One region of the Streptomyces sp. NPDC007905 genome, then DNA from elsewhere that is predicted to be linked to it. Evidence: riboswitches for the same ligand, from Rfam matches in the RefSeq annotation. Region 1 holds a riboswitch; the other holds the start of a gene.
The links. A riboswitch is a leader RNA that binds a small molecule or an ion and turns the genes downstream of it on or off. The one in region 1 is predicted to bind guanidine.
Positions count from the first base shown of each region.

Region 2: linked by a shared signal. The riboswitch ahead of ACFZDC_RS00640 (MBL fold metallo-hydrolase) and the one ahead of ACFZDC_RS16610 (SMR family transporter) in region 1 are both predicted to bind guanidine.

Region 1 covers NZ_JBIBKS010000008.1:179,297-187,882, reverse strand. Annotated here, with positions in the region: gene ACFZDC_RS16615 (transglycosylase domain-containing protein) at 265-2,526, shown strand; gene ACFZDC_RS16610 (SMR family transporter) at 2,601-2,921, opposite strand; guanidine-III (ykkC-III) riboswitch at 2,960-3,025, opposite strand; gene ACFZDC_RS16605 (GroES family chaperonin) at 3,078-3,380, opposite strand; gene ACFZDC_RS16600 (DUF3618 domain-containing protein) at 3,487-3,816, opposite strand; gene bcp (thioredoxin-dependent thiol peroxidase) at 3,909-4,376, shown strand; tRNA gene ACFZDC_RS16590 (tRNA-Leu) at 4,546-4,629, shown strand; gene rdgB (RdgB/HAM1 family non-canonical purine NTP pyrophosphatase) at 4,679-5,281, opposite strand; gene ACFZDC_RS16580 (MFS transporter) at 5,328-6,869, opposite strand; gene ACFZDC_RS16575 (DUF445 family protein) at 6,921-8,234, opposite strand; gene ACFZDC_RS16570 (GDSL-type esterase/lipase family protein) at 8,432-8,586, shown strand, end outside.
Region 2 covers NZ_JBIBKS010000001.1:124,218-132,803, forward strand. Annotated here, with positions in the region: gene ACFZDC_RS00630 (FAD-dependent oxidoreductase) at 1-158, opposite strand, end outside; gene ACFZDC_RS00635 (SpoIIE family protein phosphatase) at 505-1,629, shown strand; guanidine-III (ykkC-III) riboswitch at 1,771-1,838, shown strand; gene ACFZDC_RS00640 (MBL fold metallo-hydrolase) at 1,851-2,729, shown strand; gene ACFZDC_RS00645 (XdhC family protein) at 2,759-3,901, opposite strand; gene ACFZDC_RS00650 (molybdopterin cofactor-binding domain-containing protein) at 3,894-6,026, opposite strand; gene ACFZDC_RS00655 (FAD binding domain-containing protein) at 6,023-7,015, opposite strand; gene ACFZDC_RS00660 (2Fe-2S iron-sulfur cluster-binding protein) at 7,012-7,608, opposite strand; gene ACFZDC_RS00665 (TetR family transcriptional regulator) at 7,890-8,468, shown strand.

The sequences.
Region 1 (8,586 bases):
GCGGCCGCGGCGGCGGCGGCCCGGGCCGGCCTGGCGGGTGCCGCCGCCCAGGCACCCAAGGCCGCCCGAACCGCGAACGCCGCCGCCCCCGCGCCCCGCGCACCCCGCACCGGCACCACTCCCCGCACCACCCTCGACACCGACCCCAGCACATCCGCCAACCCCGCCAACCCCGCAGGCAGCGGAGGCAGCGGAGGCAGCGAGGGCAAGAAGTCCAAGCGGCCCAAGCGGACCGGATTGCGGCGGCTCCTCCCCACCTGGCGCATGCTGCTCGGCACCTTCCTGATCGGCCTCCTGCTGATCATCGGCCTGTTCTTCCTCGGCTACTCGATGGTGAACATCCCGTCCGCCAACGCCCTCGCCACCAAGCAGAGCAACGTCTACCTCTACGCCGACGGCTCCCAGCTCGCCCGCGACGGCCAGATCAACCGCGAGAACGTCACCCTCGCCCAGGTCTCCAAGGACGCCCAGCACGCCGTACTGGCCGCCGAGGACCGAGACTTCTACACCGAGTCCGCCATCGACCCCAAGGCCATGCTCCGCGCCGCGTGGAACACGGCCACCGGCAAGGGCAGGCAGTCCGGCTCCACCATCACCCAGCAGTACGTGAAGAACTACTACCTGGCCCAGGAACAGACCGTCACCCGCAAGGCCAAGGAGTTCTTCATCTCGATCAAGCTGGACCGCAACAAGCCCAAGGACGCCATCCTCGAGGGCTACCTCAACACCAGCTACTTCGGCCGCAACGCCTACGGCATCCAGTCCGCCGCCCAGGCCTACTACGGCAAGGACGCCGCCGACCTCGACCCGGCCCGTGCCGCCTACCTCGCCGCGCTCGTCAACGCGCCCAGCGAGTACGACGTCGTGGCCCACCCCGAGAACAAGCCCGCCGCCATCGCCCGCTGGAACTACGTCCTGGACGGCATGGTCACCAAGGGCTGGCTCAGCAAGTCCGAGCGCGCCGGCATGAAGTTCCCCATGCCGAAGGAGCAGACCATCTCCACCGGCCTCTCCGGCCAGCGCGGCTACCTCGTCGAGGCCGTCAAGGACTACCTCACCGAGAACGAGATCCTCACCAAGGAACAGCTGGAGGGCGGCGGCTACCGCATCACCACCACCTTCCAGAAGTCCAAGCAGAACGCCTTCGTCAAGGCCGTCAACGACCAGCTCATCTCCAAGCTGGACAAGAAGAACAACAAGGTCGACAACTACGTCCGGGCCGGCGGCGCCTCCGTCGACCCCAAGACGGGCAAGGTCGTCGCCCTGTACGGCGGCATCGACTACGTGAAGCAGTACACCAACGGCGCCACCCGCGGTGACTTCCAGGTCGGCTCCACCTTCAAGCCCTTCGTGTTCACCGCGGCGGTGCAGAACAGCTCGACCACCCAGGACGGCCAGCCCATCACCCCGAACACCACGTACGACGGCACCAACCGGCGCCCCGTGCAGGGCTGGAGCGGCGGCCCCTACGCCCCCGCGAACGAGGACCAGAAGTCGTACGGCGACATCACCGTCCGCAAGGCCACCGACCTCTCGGTCAACTCGGTCTACGCCCAGATGGCCGTCGACGTCGACCCCGCCAAGGTCAAGCAGACCGCCGTCGACCTCGGCATCCCCGCCGGCACCAAGGACCTCCAGCCCTACCCGTCCATCGCCCTCGGCACCGCCACCGCCAGCGTCGTCGACATGGCGGAGGCGTACGCCACGCTCGCCAACCACGGCAAGCACGGCACGTACACCATGATCGAGAAGATCACCAAGGACAGCACCGAGGACGTCAAGCTGCCCGACCGGGAGACCAAGCAGGCCGTCAGCCGCGAGGCCGCCGACACCACCACCTCCGTCTTGCAGAGCGTCGTCGACAACGGCACCGCCGTCGCCGCCCAGCAGGCCGGCCGTCCCGCGGCCGGCAAGACCGGCACCGCCGAGGAGGACACCGCGGCCTGGTTCGCGGGTTACACCCCCGACCTCGCCACCGTCGTCTCGGTCATGGGCCAGGACCCGGTGACGGCCAAGCACAAGTCGCTGTACTACGCCCTCGGCCAGCCCCGTATGAACGGCGGCGGCCCGCCCACCGCCATCTGGGCGCAGTACACGCGCGACGCCCTCAAGGGCAAGCCGGCCACCGAGTTCGACCTCGAACTCCAACAGGGCGCCGACGTGATCCTGCCCCCGAGCTCGAGCCCCTCCGACCAGCCCGGCACCACCGGCCAGGACAACGGGGCCACCACCGACAACGGGGGCCAGGACAACGGCGGCAGCACCAGCACCCCCTCCGGCACCCCGACCGACGGCGGCACCACCGGTGACACCACCGGCGGCGGCACCACGACTGACGGCGGCGGCACGACCACCGACGGCGGCGGGACCACCACCGGCGGCGACACGGCAGGGGGCACCAACGGTGGCGGCACCACGACCGGCGGCGGCGCACCGGGCGGCGGGACCAACGGCGGTGGCACCACCGCCGGCGGCGCCGACGGAGGCGCCCCGGGCGGCACCGGCACCACAGGACCCCAACCGTAGGACCGCGCCTGCGCAGGACCCAGGAGAAGGACGACGCCCGTCAGCGACCGCCGGCCGCTGACGGGCGTCCGTCCTCAGTGACCGCCGGTCACCTTCAGCCCGACCACGGCGACCAGCAGCAGACACACGAAGAAGATCCGGGCGGCGGTGACCGGCTCACCGAGCACCACCATGCCCAGCACCGCCGCCCCGGCCGCCCCGATCCCCACCCACACGCCGTAGGCGGTACCGATCGGCAGCGACCTGGCGGCGTACGACAGCAGCACCATGCTGGCGACGATCCCCGCACCGGTGAACAGACTGGGCACGAGCCGGCGGAAACCGTCCGTGTACTTCATCCCGATCGACCAGCCGACCTCCAGCAGACCGGCTACGACCAGCAGAACCCACGCCACGACACACACCTCCGAGACGAGACGACGACACCTCTTCCGGTGCGTCGTCCTTGCCTGCATCCCGGTACGGCGCGTCTCGTCGGGCTCCGGCGAACATAGCAAAAGAATGCAAGAGGGGCTGGTGACCACAGTCACCAGCCCCTCTCGGCCCTCGAATCAGAGGTACAGGCCCGTCGAGTCCTCGGCCCCCTCGAACCGGTCCGCGGCCACCGCGTGCAGATCCCGCTCCCGCATGAGCACATACGCCACGCCCCGCACCTCGACCTCGGCCCGGTCCTCCGGATCGAACAGGACCCGGTCGCCGGGCTCCACGGTCCGCACGTTCTGCCCCACCGCGACGACCTCGGCCCAGGCCAGCCGCCGCCCGACCGCCGCCGTCGCGGGAATCAGGATGCCGCCGCCCGACCGCCGCTCGCCCTCACCGGCCTCCTGCCGCACGAGAACCCGGTCGTGCAGCATCCGGATGGGCAGCTTGTCATGCTGAGGGTTGCTGTTTCTGTTGGCGCTCACGCCTCGAACCTACCTGCCTTGACCGCGACCGTACGCTCCCGGGTCGCTCCTCTGCTCAGCCCTTACGTCGCCGCGAGCCGAGGGCAAGCAGCCCCACGACCCCGACCACCACCAGCGCGACAGGCACGACCCGCTCGAGCCGCGGCGCGCCCTCCTCGTCCACGAACTGTGCCCGCACCTCACTCACCACTCGGTTGACCTGGACGTACGCCCGCCCAACCGTGTGATCGACATGGGCGACGACCTTGGCCTTGGCATCCCCGACGATCGTCTTCGGATGCACCCGCACCCCGATCTCGTCGAGCGTCTCGGCCAGCACTTCACGGCGGCGCTTGATGTCCGCCTCGATCTGCGCCGGGGTTCTGGTGTCCGACGTGTCCGCCACCGTACGGCCTCCGAAGTCTCCTGATGCTGTTCTGGACAGTCTGTCAGCTCCTGGCCCCACCGCACCGCAACGCCCCCCGTTACGCTGGACCGATGAGCGAGCGACTCCAGCCCGGGGACGTGGCCCCCGCCTTCACCCTCCCCGACGCCGACGGCAACGAGGTGTCCTTGTCGGACCACAAGGGCCGCAAGGTCATCGTCTACTTCTACCCCGCGGCCCTGACTCCAGGCTGCACCAAGCAGGCCTGCGACTTCACCGACAACCTCTCCGTCCTGGCCTCCGCCGGCTACGACGTGATCGGCATCTCCCCGGACAGGCCGGAGAAGCTCGCGAAGTTCCGCGAGAAGGAGTCCCTGCAGGTCACGCTGCTGGCCGACCCGGACAAGAAGGTCCTGGAGTCCTACGGCGCCTTCGGCGAGAAGAAGCTCTACGGCAAGACCGTCGTAGGCGTCATCCGCTCCACGGTGATCGTGGACGAGGAGGGCAAGGTCGAACGGGCCCTGTACAACGTGAAGGCCACCGGCCATGTGGCGAAGATCATCAAGGATCTGGCGATCTGAGCCCCGAGAACGCGTTTCTCCCGCCTGAGCGGCCCGCATCGGGATCACCCGGCCCGGGCCGCTCCGCATTCCGGCCGTCTGCCGCGCCCCAACTGCCCTGCAAGCACCCGCACCTGGTGCAGGGAGGCGGAAGGCAGCGGGCGGCTCCCGGTACGATGGCTGGCGACCAGCGGCGGTGGCGCAACGGCGACGCAGCAGACTTAGGATCTGTGGCCCCTGATCGGGCTTGAGGGTTCGAATCCCTTCCGCCGCACAAGAATGGCCTGCGAATCGAAGGTTCGATTCGCAGGCCTTCTGTTTCCTCAGCTCAACAGGTCCCGCACTACAGGCACCAACGCCCGGAACGCCTTCCCCCGATGGCTGATCGCGTTCTTCTCCTCGGGGCTCAGCTCGGCGCAACTCCGCGTCTCGCCCTCCGGCTGCAGGATCGGGTCGTAGCCGAAGCCGTTCGTGCCGGCGGGCGTATGCCGCAGGACGCCCCGCAGCTGCCCTTCGACCACCCGCTCCGTGCCGTCCGGCAACGCCAGCGCCGCCGCGCAGGCGAAGTGCGCGCCACGGTGTTCCTCGGCGATGTCGGAGAGCTGGGCGAGGAGGAGGTCGAGGTTGGCCTTGTCGTCGCCGTGGCGGCCTGCCCAGCGGGCGGAGAAGATGCCGGGGGCGCCGTTCAGGACGTCGACGCAGAGGCCGGAGTCGTCGGCGACGGCGGGGAAGCCGGTGGCCCGGGCGAGGGCGTGGGCCTTCAGCAGAGCGTTCTCCGCGAAGGTCACGCCCGTTTCCTTGACGTCGGGGACGTCCGGGTAGGCATCCGCTCCGACGAGTTCGTGGGGCAGGCCTGCCTCCGCGAGGATGGACCTGAGTTCGGTGATCTTTCCGGCGTTGCGGGTGGCGAGGATCAGGCGGGTCATGGGGGCCAGTATCCCTGGCGGGTCCGGCCCCCGGTGACCTCGGTCCTCACGGCCTGCTGGCCGCCGGCGGTGCTGCGGGTCCCTGGGGGCCGCGTGCCGTGCGTGTCGCCCCCTTGGCCTTGCTTGCCACGGCGGTCAGCGGACGGGCGATGTCCTCCAGGGAGCGGCGTTCGGCTCGTACGGCGAGTGCTGCCGCGACCAGGCCGGCCGCGCACATGAGGGTGGCGCCGATCTGGAAGGCGAGGACGGTGTCGCCGACTTTGCCGGTGTTCGTGAGGTCGGCGAAGAGCAGGGGGCCGCTGATGCCGCCGACGGCTGTGCCGAGGGCGTAGAAGAAGGCGATGGACATGGCCCGGGTTTCCATCGGGAAGATCTCGGAGACGGTGAGGTAGGCGCTGGAGGCGCCCGCCGAGGCGAAGAAGAGGACGGCGCACCAGCAGGCGGTCAGGGTGCCGGCGCTCAGGGAGCCCTGGTCGAAGAGCCAGGCGGTGCCGAACAGGAGCAGGCCCGAGAGCAGGTATGTCGAGGAGATCATGACCCGGCGGCCGACGGTGTCGAAGAGTTTGCCGAGGAGCAGGGGGCCGCAGAAGTTGCCGATGGCGATGACGGCGAAGTAGTAGCCGGTGTGGTCGGCGGGCACGTTGAAGAATTTGGTGAGGATGGCGCCGAAGCCGAAGGTGATGGCGTTGTAGAGGAACGCCTGGCCGATGAAGAGGGAGAAGCCCAGGACGGCGCGCTTGCGGTACTGGCCGAAGACGGTGCGGGCGATTTCCAGGAAGCTGACGCTCTTGCGCTGGTGGATCTCCAGCTCGCCCTCTGGTGCGGCGAGTGCTTCGCCCTTCTCCGTTTCGATCCGGTGTTCGATATTGGAGACGATTTCCTCGGCTTCCCGGTCCCTGCCGTGGATCAGCAGCCAGCGGGGGCTTTCGGGGACGTGGCGTCGTACGAGGAGGATCACGAGGGCGAGGAAGGCGCCGAGGGCGAAGGTCAGACGCCAGCCGAGGTTGGCGGGCAGCAGATCGGTGTTGAGTGCGACGATCGAGAGCAGGGAGCCGCCGACGGCGCCGAGCCAGAAGCTGCCGTTGATGATCAGGTCGACGCGGCCGCGGTACTGGGCGGGGATGAGTTCGTCGATCGCGGAGTTGATGGCCGCGTATTCGCCGCCGATGCCGAAGCCGGTGAGGAACCGGAAGAGGAAGAACCACCAGGGCGCGAAGGAGACGGCGGTGAGTGCGGTGGCCGCGAGGTAGACGGCCAGGGTGATCATGAAGAGGTTCTTGCGGCCGAAGCGGTCGGTGAGCCGGCCCCAGAAGAGGGCGCCGGTGCAGGCGCCCGCGACGTACAGTGCGGCGGCGGTGCCGGTGGTCTGGCCGGAGGTGATCGTCAGGCCGCTGCCGGGTTCGGAGAGGCGGCCGGCGATGTTGCCGACGACCGTGACCTCGAGGCCGTCGAGGATCCATACGGTGCCCAGCCCGATCACGATCGTCCAGTGCCAGCGGGACCAGGGGAGGCGGTCCAGGCGGGCGGGGATGTTCGTGGTGATGGTTCGGCCGGTGCGGGATGACGGTGTCTCGGCTGTTGTGCTCATGGGCTCCCTCCTCGTCGAGGACGAGGAGACGGGTGCCCTGCTCTGGTGCGATTAGGCCCCCAGGCCGCGTGACACGGCGTAGATCAGCAGGCCTGCCAGTGATCCGACCACGGTGCCGTTGATTCGGATGAACTGCAGGTCGCGGCCGATGTGGGCCTCGATCTTGCGGGTGGTGTGCTCGGCGTCCCAGCCGGCGACCGTATCGGTGATCAGGGAAGTGATTTCCTTGCGGTAGGTGGTCACGACGTGGACGGCCGCGCCTTCGACCCAGCTGTCGACCTTGTCCTGGACTTTGGGTTCGCGGGCCATCCGGGTACCGAGGGACAACAGGGCGGCGCGTACGCGCAGTCGTAGCTCGCTGCGCTCGTCCTCGGCGGCTGCGACGATCATGGATCGTACGGCGGTCCATGCGGAGGCGATCAGGTCCTGTACCTCGCCGCGGCCCAGTACGTCGCCCTTGAGGCGTTCGACGCGGGTGCGGGTGTCGGTGTCGGACTGCAGGTCGGAGGCGAAGTCGGTGAGGAAGCGGTCGAGGGCGCCGCGTGCGGGGTGGGAGGGCATGTCCCGCATTTCGGCGCAGAAGCGCAGTAGTTCCTTGTAGACGCGTTCGCCGACCTTTTTGTCCACGAACCGTGGGGTCCAGCCGGGTGCGCCGCCTTCGACGGCGACCATGACGTCGGTGCGGTGCAGTACCAGCCAGTCGTGGGCGCGGCCGACCACGAGGTCGACGACGCGTTTGTGGCCGCCGTCGGCGACGACCTTTTCCAGCATTTTGCCGATGCCGGGGGCGATCTCCTGGGCGTCGGCGCGGCGGGTGATCGCCTCTCCGACGACCGCCTGGACGTCGGAGTCGCGCAGGACGGTGAGGGCGCCTCGGAGTGCGGTGGCCAGTTCGGCCGTGACGCGGTCGGCGTGTTCCGGTTCGGCGAGCCAGGTGCCGAGCCGGCTGCCGATGCCGACGGCGCGCAGCCGTTGTCGTACGACGTCCTGGGAGAGGAAGTTCTCGCCGACGAATTCGCCGAGGGAGATGCCGAGCTGGTCCTTCTTGGTCGGGATGATCGCGGTGTGGGGGATGGGCAGGCCGAGTGGGTGCCGGAAGAGGGCGGTGACGGCGAACCAGTCGGCGAGCGCGCCGACCATGCCGGCTTCGGCGGCCGCCGCGACGTAGGCGGCCCAGTCTCCCGCGCCCTCGTGCGAGGCCCACTTGGCCAGCACGTAGACGACCGCCACGAACAGCAGCATGCCGGTCGCCGTCAGCTTCATGCGCCGCACCCCGCGCCGGCGTTCTTCGTCGGCCGGGGTGAAGGCGGTCATGGTCCGGTACGACGCGGCCCGGCCCGGTGTTCCCGTTTCCGTTCGTTCCATCAGCTCCACCCGTTCGGTGATCCCGCACACAATTGTCCCTTCCTGACCGACTCCCGGAACGGAACAGGAGTTCCCGGCGTCTGTCTCTTCGGGGGGTTTGCGGCAGGTCCCTGTCAGCTCTCCCCGGCCCATGACGCATCATGGGCTCATCGGATCGGAGCCTCGGGCTCCCATCTCCCGAGGAGAACAACACAAGCGTGACCAAGCGTCATGGTTATGCCGTACTGAGTGCGATCGTCGCCCTGGTCGTGGCTCTGTCCGCCGTCATCTACGTCACGGTGGCCGACGACGACGGCACCCCCCGCAGCACCTTCGCCGGCAACCGCCCGCACCACGAGTCCTCCGTCGCTCC
Region 2 (8,586 bases), on a different contig from region 1:
GCCAGGGTCGAGGGGTGGACGGTGTCGCCGCGGAAGTCGCGCAGGAAATCGGCGTGCTTCTCCAGCACCATCACCCGGATGCCGGAGCGGGCCAGCAGCAGGGCGAGCACCATGCCCGCGGGGCCGCCTCCCACCACACAGCAGGTGGTCTGATCCATGGCAGGTCCTGCCCTTCGGGAGAGCAGTAATTCATCAGTCGATGAATAGTATACCGCTGCGGGTCGTCGGAACATGCCGCCGACCGGAGCAATCACCGGGGTGCGGCGACCGGGCGCAGCAGGCTGGGCCTCTTGTCGGGATCGTGTGACAGGAGTCCGGTGTGCCAAGGCCGCGCAAGTCGAACCGTCAGGCGGGTCGTCGGTCCGAATGCCACGCCCTCCGGGCCGCTGAGGCCGGTCCGCCGCGGTCGGCGCGCGGGAGCGACGGGTGAGCCACGGGCGTGCCGATCGGGTACCGGCGGCCGGCGTGGCCGTACGGACTCAGCTGCCCGCTACCCCGGCGTGGATGCGCTGGCTTCCGGTCCTGTACGTCGTGATCGTTCTGCTGCTCGAACCGGTTACGCCCGTGGAGTGGCCGGTGAGTTTCGTGCTGATCGCCCTGCCTCTGCTGACCGCCTTCGCGCACGGGCCCGCCGTGGTCGCCGGCGCCACGGTGTTCGCCGTCCTCCTCGAAGGGGTGCTGGCCGGTACGCCCTGCTGTGCGGGCCGGTCCGTCGGCTACCTGTGGGACCGCCACTACGTTGCCTCGTACATCTGCACCGCCCTGGTCGGCGCCCTCGGCACGATCCTGGCCGCCCACCGGGTCCGCCGTGAGCGCACGCTCGCCGACGTGCGCTTCGTGGCCGAGATCGCGCAGCGCGTCCTGCTCAGACCCGTTCCGCACCGCATCGGCAACCTTCTCCTGGCGAGCCTCTACCTCTCCGCCGCCGCGGAGGCACGCATCGGCGGGGACCTCTACGAGGCCGTCCCCACCATGTACGGGGTCCGCCTGCTCATCGGCGACGTCCGGGGCAAGGGGCTGCTCGCGGTGGAGACCGCCGCCGCCCTGCTCGGGGCGTTCCGCGAGGCGGCGTACGACGAATCCGATCTTCCCGCGCTGGCGGGCCGCGTGGAGACGAGCATGAGCCGGGGGGCGACACTGCTCGGTGGCAGCGAGATGAGCGAAAGGTTCGTCACCGCCGTCTTCGCCGAGATCCCCGCCGACGCCCATGTCGTCCGTGTCGTCAACTGCGGCCACCCGCCCCCACTCCTCATCCGCCCCGACGAGGTGCGCGAACTCGACCGGGGCCGGTCGGCTCCGCCGCTGAACCTCGGCATGCTGATCGGGGACCCGTATCACGTCGACGTCTACGAGTTCCGGCCCGGAGACCAGCTCCTGCTGTACACGGACGGCATCACGGAGACCCGCGACCCCGCCGGTTCCTTCTACCCCCTGCCCCAGCGCCTGCGTTCCTGGGGGCCCCTGCCGCCCCGCGAGCTGATGGAACGACTCCACCAGGACCTGCTGGCCTACAGCCACGACCGCCTCCAGGACGACACCGCGGCGCTGACCGCCTGCCTGCTCGCCGACGAGCGCTCCGCACCGCCTCCGCCGCCGGCGGGGGTGGCCGACAGCGGGGAGCCCCGTTGACCGCGGCAGCCGGGACGGCCCACACGGCGGCGGGGACGTGGTCCGGCTCCGGCGCTCGGCCGCTCCCGGCACCGCGTCGACGGGGTGATGCCGCTCGCCAGGTCCGCGGCTCCACCGCCGGACAGCGTGGTAGCGTCCCCGTCGGAGGCTCGCAGGTGCCTGCCCCGGACGAGATGTGCGCCGTACCCGGCCCGCCAAGACGACGCACGCGCGGAGACATCGTGGACACCGGCACGCACCCGATCGACTTCACCGGCACCGCTCCCCTGCCGGGGCCCCTGGACGTGCGGTGGATCCACGGCTCGCCGTCGGCCAAGCACAACACCGACCCGGACATCCAGGTCCATGTCTACGACGAGCACACGTTCATCCTGCGGCAGAACATGGCGGTCCACTACGAGGCGCCGTTCCTGTTCCTGCTGTGCGGCAACGAGCGGGCGGTGCTGATCGACACCGGCGCCACCGGGTCCGCCGAGTTCTTCCCGCTGCGCCGGGTGGTCGACGGGCTGCTCACGGACTGGCTCGCCCGGCATCCACGGGACGACTACCACCTGCTCGTCCTGCACACCCACGCGCACGGTGACCACATCGCGGGCGACGAGCAGTTCGTGGGCCGCCCCGGCACCACGCTGGTGGGCGCCGACCGCGCCACCGCCTGGCGGTACTTCGGGTTCGACACGGACCCGGACGCGGTCGCCCTCGTCGACCTGGGCGGCCGGGTGCTGGAATGCCTGGCCACCCCGGGCCACCACGAGGCGGCTGTCACCTACTACGACCCGGCCACCGGTCTCCTGCTCACCGGCGACAGCGTCTATCCAGGCCGGCTCTACATCCAGGACGTTCCCGCCTTCACCCGCAGCATCGACCGCCTGATCGAGTTCGCGGACCACCGGCCCGTCACCCATGTGCTCGGCTGCCACATCGAGATGACCACCGAGCCGGGCGTGGACTACCCCGTCCGCACCACCTACCAGCCCGACGAGCCCCCGCTCCAGCTGACCCCCGCCCACCTCCGCCGGATCCGGGACGCGCTCGACCGGCTCGACGACGACCCCGGCCGGCGCGCCTGCTCCGACTTCGTCCTCTGCCCCCACACCTGAGCGCTCCGGACGGATGGCCGGGCGACCGCTCAGGCCGCGGTCGCCCCGCCGTCCACCGCGCGGTCGCGGTGGATCGGTGACTTCGAGCCGGTCAGCGGAACGCCCGTGCCGCCCCGCCGGGCGGCGACGATCTCCGCCACGATCGACAGGGCGGTCTCCTCCGGTGTGCGGGCGCCGAGGTCGAGACCGATCGGGGAGCGCAGCCTGGCCAGCTCCCGCTCGCTCACGCCTTCTTCGCGCAGCCGCCGATCGCGTTCCTCGTGGGTGCGGCGCGAGCCCATCGCGCCGACGAAGGACACCGGCATCGCGAGGGCCGCCTTGAGCAGCGGTACGTCGAACTTCGCGTCGTGGGTGAGCACGCACAGGACGGTACGGGCGTCGGTCCGGGTGCGCCGCAGGTAGCGGTGGGGCCAGTCGACGACGACCTCGTCGGCGTCGGGGAAACGGGCCCGCGTGGCGAAGACGGGGCGGGCGTCGCAGACGGTCACGTGGTATCCGAGGAACTTGCCCGCGCGTGCCAGCGCCGACGCGAAGTCCACCGCGCCGAAGACGATCATGCGCGGGGGCGGCACGTGTGATTCGACCAGCAGGGTGAGGCCGCCGGGACAGTGCGACCCGTCCGCCGACATGTCCAGCGTGCCGGTGCGCCCCGCCTCCAGCAGGGCTCGGGCCTCGGCCGTCGCCGTCCGGTCCAGCTCCGGGTCGCCGCCCAGACCGCCCTCGTACGTGCCGTCCTGCCGCACCAGCAGGGCCCGGCCGAGGAGTTCGGCCGGGCCACGGGCGACCCGGACGAGGGCCGCAGGCTCCTCTCGGACGGCGGCCGACAGGGCCGACGCCAGCACCGTACGGGCGGGCGCCTGCCCGCCCACCGGCGTGATCAGCACGTCGATCGTTCCGCCGCAGGTCAGTCCCACGGCGAAGGCGTCGTCGTCGCTGTAGCCGAACCGTTCCGTGACGCTCTCGCCCGTCTGGAGGGCCTGCAGGCACAGGTCGTACACCGCGCCCTCCACGCAGCCTCCGGAGACCGAGCCGACGACGGTGCCCGCGCTGTCGACGGCCAGGGCCGCGCCGGGGCCGCGTGGCGCGCTGCCCGCCACTGCCAGCACGGTCGCCACGGCGAAGTCCCGGCCCTCGTCGACCCAGCGGAGCAACTCCTCGGCGACGTCAAGCACTTGGCGCCCCCGCCAGGATGACGCGGTCCGGCCTGATCGGCAGGCTGCGGTGGCGTACGCCGGTCGCGTGCCAGACCGCGTTGGCGATGGCGGCCGCGGCGCCGACGATGCCGATCTCACCGATGCCCTTGATCCCGACCGGGTCCTTCGGGTCCGGGTCGTCGATCCAGTCGGCCTCGATGGAGGGTACGTCGGCGTGCGTCGCCACGTGGTAGCCGGCGAGGTCGGCAGCGACGTGGCCGCCCGAGGCGCGGTCCCGGACGGCCTCCTCGTGCAGGGCCATGGAGATGCCCCAGATCATGCCGCCGACGAACTGACTCCGCGCGGTGAGCGGGTTGACGATCCGGCCCGCCGCGAAGATGGCGAGCATGCGCCGCACACGCACCTCGCCGGTGGTGACGTCCACGGCCACCTCGGCGAACTGCGCCCCGAAGGAGTGGCGTTCGGCGGGTGCGAGGGCGCCGATGGCCGCGGTGGTGTCCGACCGCACCGTGATTCCCTCCGGGGGGATGTCGGCGCCCGGGGTCAGTCTGTCGCGCAGCTCGTCGGCCGCGGCCGTGACCGCCCAGGACCAGGAGCGGGTGCCCATGGAACCACCGGCGATCATCGCAGGCCCGAAGTCGCTGTCGCCGATGCGTACCCGGACCCGTTCCGGGGACACGCGCAGCGCGTCCGCGGCGACCAGGGTGAGTGCGGTACGGGCCCCGGTGCCGATGTCGGCGGCGGCGATCCGGACGGTGAAGGTGCCGTCCGCGTGCGCGGTGACGGTCGCCGTGGAGGGCGCGGCGCCGGCGCCGAAAGAGGCCGCCGCCGTGCCGGTGCCGAGCAGCCAGCGGCCGTCCCGGCGCAGGCCGGGGCGTGGGTCCCGGTCCGCCCAGCCGAACCTGCGGGCGCCCTCCCGGAAGCAGGCGGGCAGGTTGCGGCCGGCGAACGGCAGGCCGGAGACCGGCCCCTTGTCGGGTTCGTTGCGCAGGCGCAGCTCGATCGGGTCGAGCCCGCACTTCTCGGCGAGTTCGTCGAGCGCCGCCTCCAGCGCGAACGACCCCGGTGCCTCGCCCGGGGCGCGCATCCATGTCGGCGTGGGCACGTCGAGCCGTACGACGCGGTTGGCGGTGTGGTGGGCGTCGGCGTCGTACATCACCCGGGCCACTCCGGCGCTCGGCTCGACGAACTCGTGCACGGTGGAGGTGAGGCTGAGCGAGCGGTGCTCCAGTGCGCGCAGCCTTCCCCCGGCGTCGGCACCGAGCCTGACGCGCTGGGTGGTGGGGCTGCGGTAACCGGCCAGCGAGAACATCTGACGGCGGGTCAGGATGACGCGGACCGGGCGCTGCAGGACGGTCGCGGCCATCACGGCGGCCACCTGGTGGGCGCGGACACCCTTGCTGCCGAAGCCGCCGCCGACGTGTTCGGAGCGTACCCGCACCGAGCCGGGGTCGAGGGAGAAGAGGTTCGCGAGTTCCCCGACGACCCAGGTGGCGCCCTGGTTGGAGTCGATCACTTCGAGCCGGCCGCCGTCCCAGCGGGCGGTGGCCGCGTGCGGTTCCATCGGGTTGTGGTGTTCTTCGGGGGTGGTGTACTCGACGTCCACCACGACGTCCGACGCGGCCAGTTCGGCTTCGAGGTCCCCCTTCTCCGTCACCGCCGGCATATGGCCGTCCACCGGGTAGGCGTTCGGGTGGTCCCCGGTGAAGTCGACGTCGTGGGGCTCTTGTTCGTAGTGCACCACGAGCGCCTCGGCGGCCTCCCTGGCCTGCTCGGACGTCTCGGCGACGACCAGCGCCACCGGCCAGCCCAGGTGCGGCACCCGGTCGTGCTGGAAGACGGCACAGGTCGGGTCCGGCGAGGTGCCCAGCAGGCCGGTGTAATCGGTCGTCACCCGTGGGGCGTTGCGGTGGTCCAGGACGGCCAGGACGCCCGGCATGGCGAGGGCGGGGTCGGTGTCGATGGCCCGGATGCGGCCGCGCGCGACCGTGGACAGCACCAGCCAGCCGTGCGCCAGGTCGGTGAAGGGCACCTCGGCCGCGTAGCGGGCGGCTCCGGTGACCTTGTCCCGGCCCTCCACCCGGGTGTGCGCGGTGCCGACGGAGCGCGTCGGCGTGGATGTCCCGGTGGTGACGGTGGTCATCGGGTGGCCTCCTCGGCGAGTTCGGTCAGCACGGCCACCACGAGGTTGCGCATGAGCGTCACCTTGTACACGTTGTGCGGCAGCGGGCGCGCCGCCGCCAGCTCGGCATCCGCCGCGGTGGCGAAGGTCCGGGCGTCGGCCGGCGCGCCGGTGAGGACACGTTCGGCCGCGACGGCCCGCCACGGACGGGAGGCGACGGCGCCGAAGGCCAGGCGCACGTCCCGGACGACGCCGTCACGGACGTCGAGCGCGGCGGCGAGGGAGCCGATGGCGAAGGCGTACGAGGCACGCTCGCGCACCTTGCGGTAGCGGGAGTGGGCGGCGACGGGGGTGAGGGGCAGCACGACGCCGGTGATCAGCGCCCCCGGCGGCAGGGCGGTCTCGCGGTGCGGGGTGTCGCCGACGGGCAGGTAGAAGTCGCGAAGCGGCAACTTCCCCGGGCCGTCCGCGGTTTCGTAGTGGACGACGGCGTCGAAGGCGGTGAGTGCGACAGCCATGTCGGAGGGGTGTACGGCCACGCAGTGGTCGGTCGCGCCCAGGATCGCGTGGTTGTGGTGTTCGCCCTCGACGGCGGGGCAACCGCTGCCGGGGACACGCTTGTTGCACGGCTTGGTGACGTCGGTGAAGTAGCCGCAGCGGGTGCGCTGCAGCAGGTTCCCGCCGACCGTGGCCATGTTGCGCAGCTGTCCGGACGCGCCGGCGAGCACCGCCTGCGCGAGGGCCGGGTAGCGGCGCCGGACTTCGGGGTGGGCGGCCAGGTCGCCGTTGGTGACGGTCGCACCGATGCGCAGGCCTCCGTCCGGCGTCAACGCGATGTGATCGAGCGGGAGTTCGCGGATGTCGACGAGCCGGGCGGGTCGTTCGACGCCGGTCTTCATGAGGTCGACGAGGTTGGTGCCGCCGCCGAGGAAGCGGGTGTCCGGATCGGCGCCGAGCAGCGCGACGGCGCCGGCGACGTCGGACGCCCGCTGATAGCCGAACTCCCTCATGCCACGGTCTCCTTCGTCCCCGCCGCGGGGCTGACGCCCGCCGCGGGAGGTGAGTTGGTATGCGCACCGGTCTCGGCCGCCCGGGCCACCGCCTCCACGATCGAGACGTAGGCGCCGCAACGGCACAGGTTGCCGCTCATCCGCTCGCGGATCTCCTCGGCGGTCAGGGGCGGTGGTCCCGCCTCGGGCCGGACGTCGCCGGTGACGGCGCTCGGCCAGCCCGCCGCGTGTTCCTCGATCATCCCGATGGCCGAACAGATCTGTCCCGGAGTGCAGTAGCCGCACTGGAAACCGTCCAGATCGAGGAAGGCCTGCTGCACCGGGTGCAACTGCTCGCCGTCGGCGACGCCTTCGATGGTGGTGATCTCGCGGCCCTCGGCCGCCACGGCCAGCTGCAGGCAGGCGACGGCCCGGCGGCCGTCGAGCAGGACGGTGCAGGCACCGCATTGCCCCTGGTCACAGCCCTTCTTGGTGCCGGTCAGATCGAGGCGCTCGCGCAGTGCGTCGAGCAGGGTGGTGCGGTGGTCGACGGGCAGTGTGTACTTCTCGCCGTTGATCTTCAAGGTGATGACACTGGACGTCGATTGGGCCATGAGCAGCTTCTTTCGCGTTTCCAGGGACAGAGGGGGGTGGTCCGGCGGCCGGCGTACCGGATGCCGTGGAAGGTGCGGGGTGCGAGGCGCGGTCGATGCCGCAGGAGCGAACCGGATGTGCGGAGTGCTGGGGCCGAAGGTGCCGGCCGCTGACTGCCGTAGGGCCGCGGCCACGGCTATCGTGGACGCAACCGGACAGCTGTCCGTTACCTGGAGAACGTACCGGACAGCTGTCCGGTTAGCAAGGGCGAGGTTCGGCTACGAACCCTCGAGGAGGACGAGTGCAGCACAAGAAGGGCGCACCTCTGCGCTCGGATGCGCAGCGCAACCGTGAGCGCATTCTGGACGTGGCACTCGCCGAGCTGACGCGCTGCGCCGACGCCCCGCTGAGCACGATCGCCAGGAAGGCCGGCGTCGGACAGGGCACGTTCTACCGGAACTTCCCCAACCGCGAGGCACTCGTCCTCGAGATCTACCGCCACGAGATGCAGCAGGTCGCCGACAGCGCGGCACATCTGCTCGGGACCCTGCCGCCCGAACAGGCCCTGCGTGCCTGGATGGACCGGCTCGCCGCGTTCGCCATGACCAAGGCGGGCCTGGCCGACGCGATACGGCTGGTCACCGGCGCTCCGGGAGGACCGGCGAAGCCGTCCCCCACGCCGGTCGCCTCCGCGGCGGAGGTCCTGCTCCGCGCCAACGAGGAAGCCGGCACCATCCGCGCCGGAGTCACCGCGGATGACTTCCTCCTCGCCATCGCGGGTCTGTGGCAGCTCGACCCGCACGTCGACTGGCAGCCACGCGCCACCCGGCTCCTCAACCTCGTCATGGACGGCCTGCGCACGGGGGCGCCCGGCCGGTGAGCGAGACGCCACCGAGGGTGGGCCGGTGATCTCCGCGCGCCTCGGCGGGCCAGGCCGGTCAGCCGCGCCCTTGTCAGTGGCTCCCCGGCCGGTGGTCTGCGCCCTTGTCAGTGGCCCG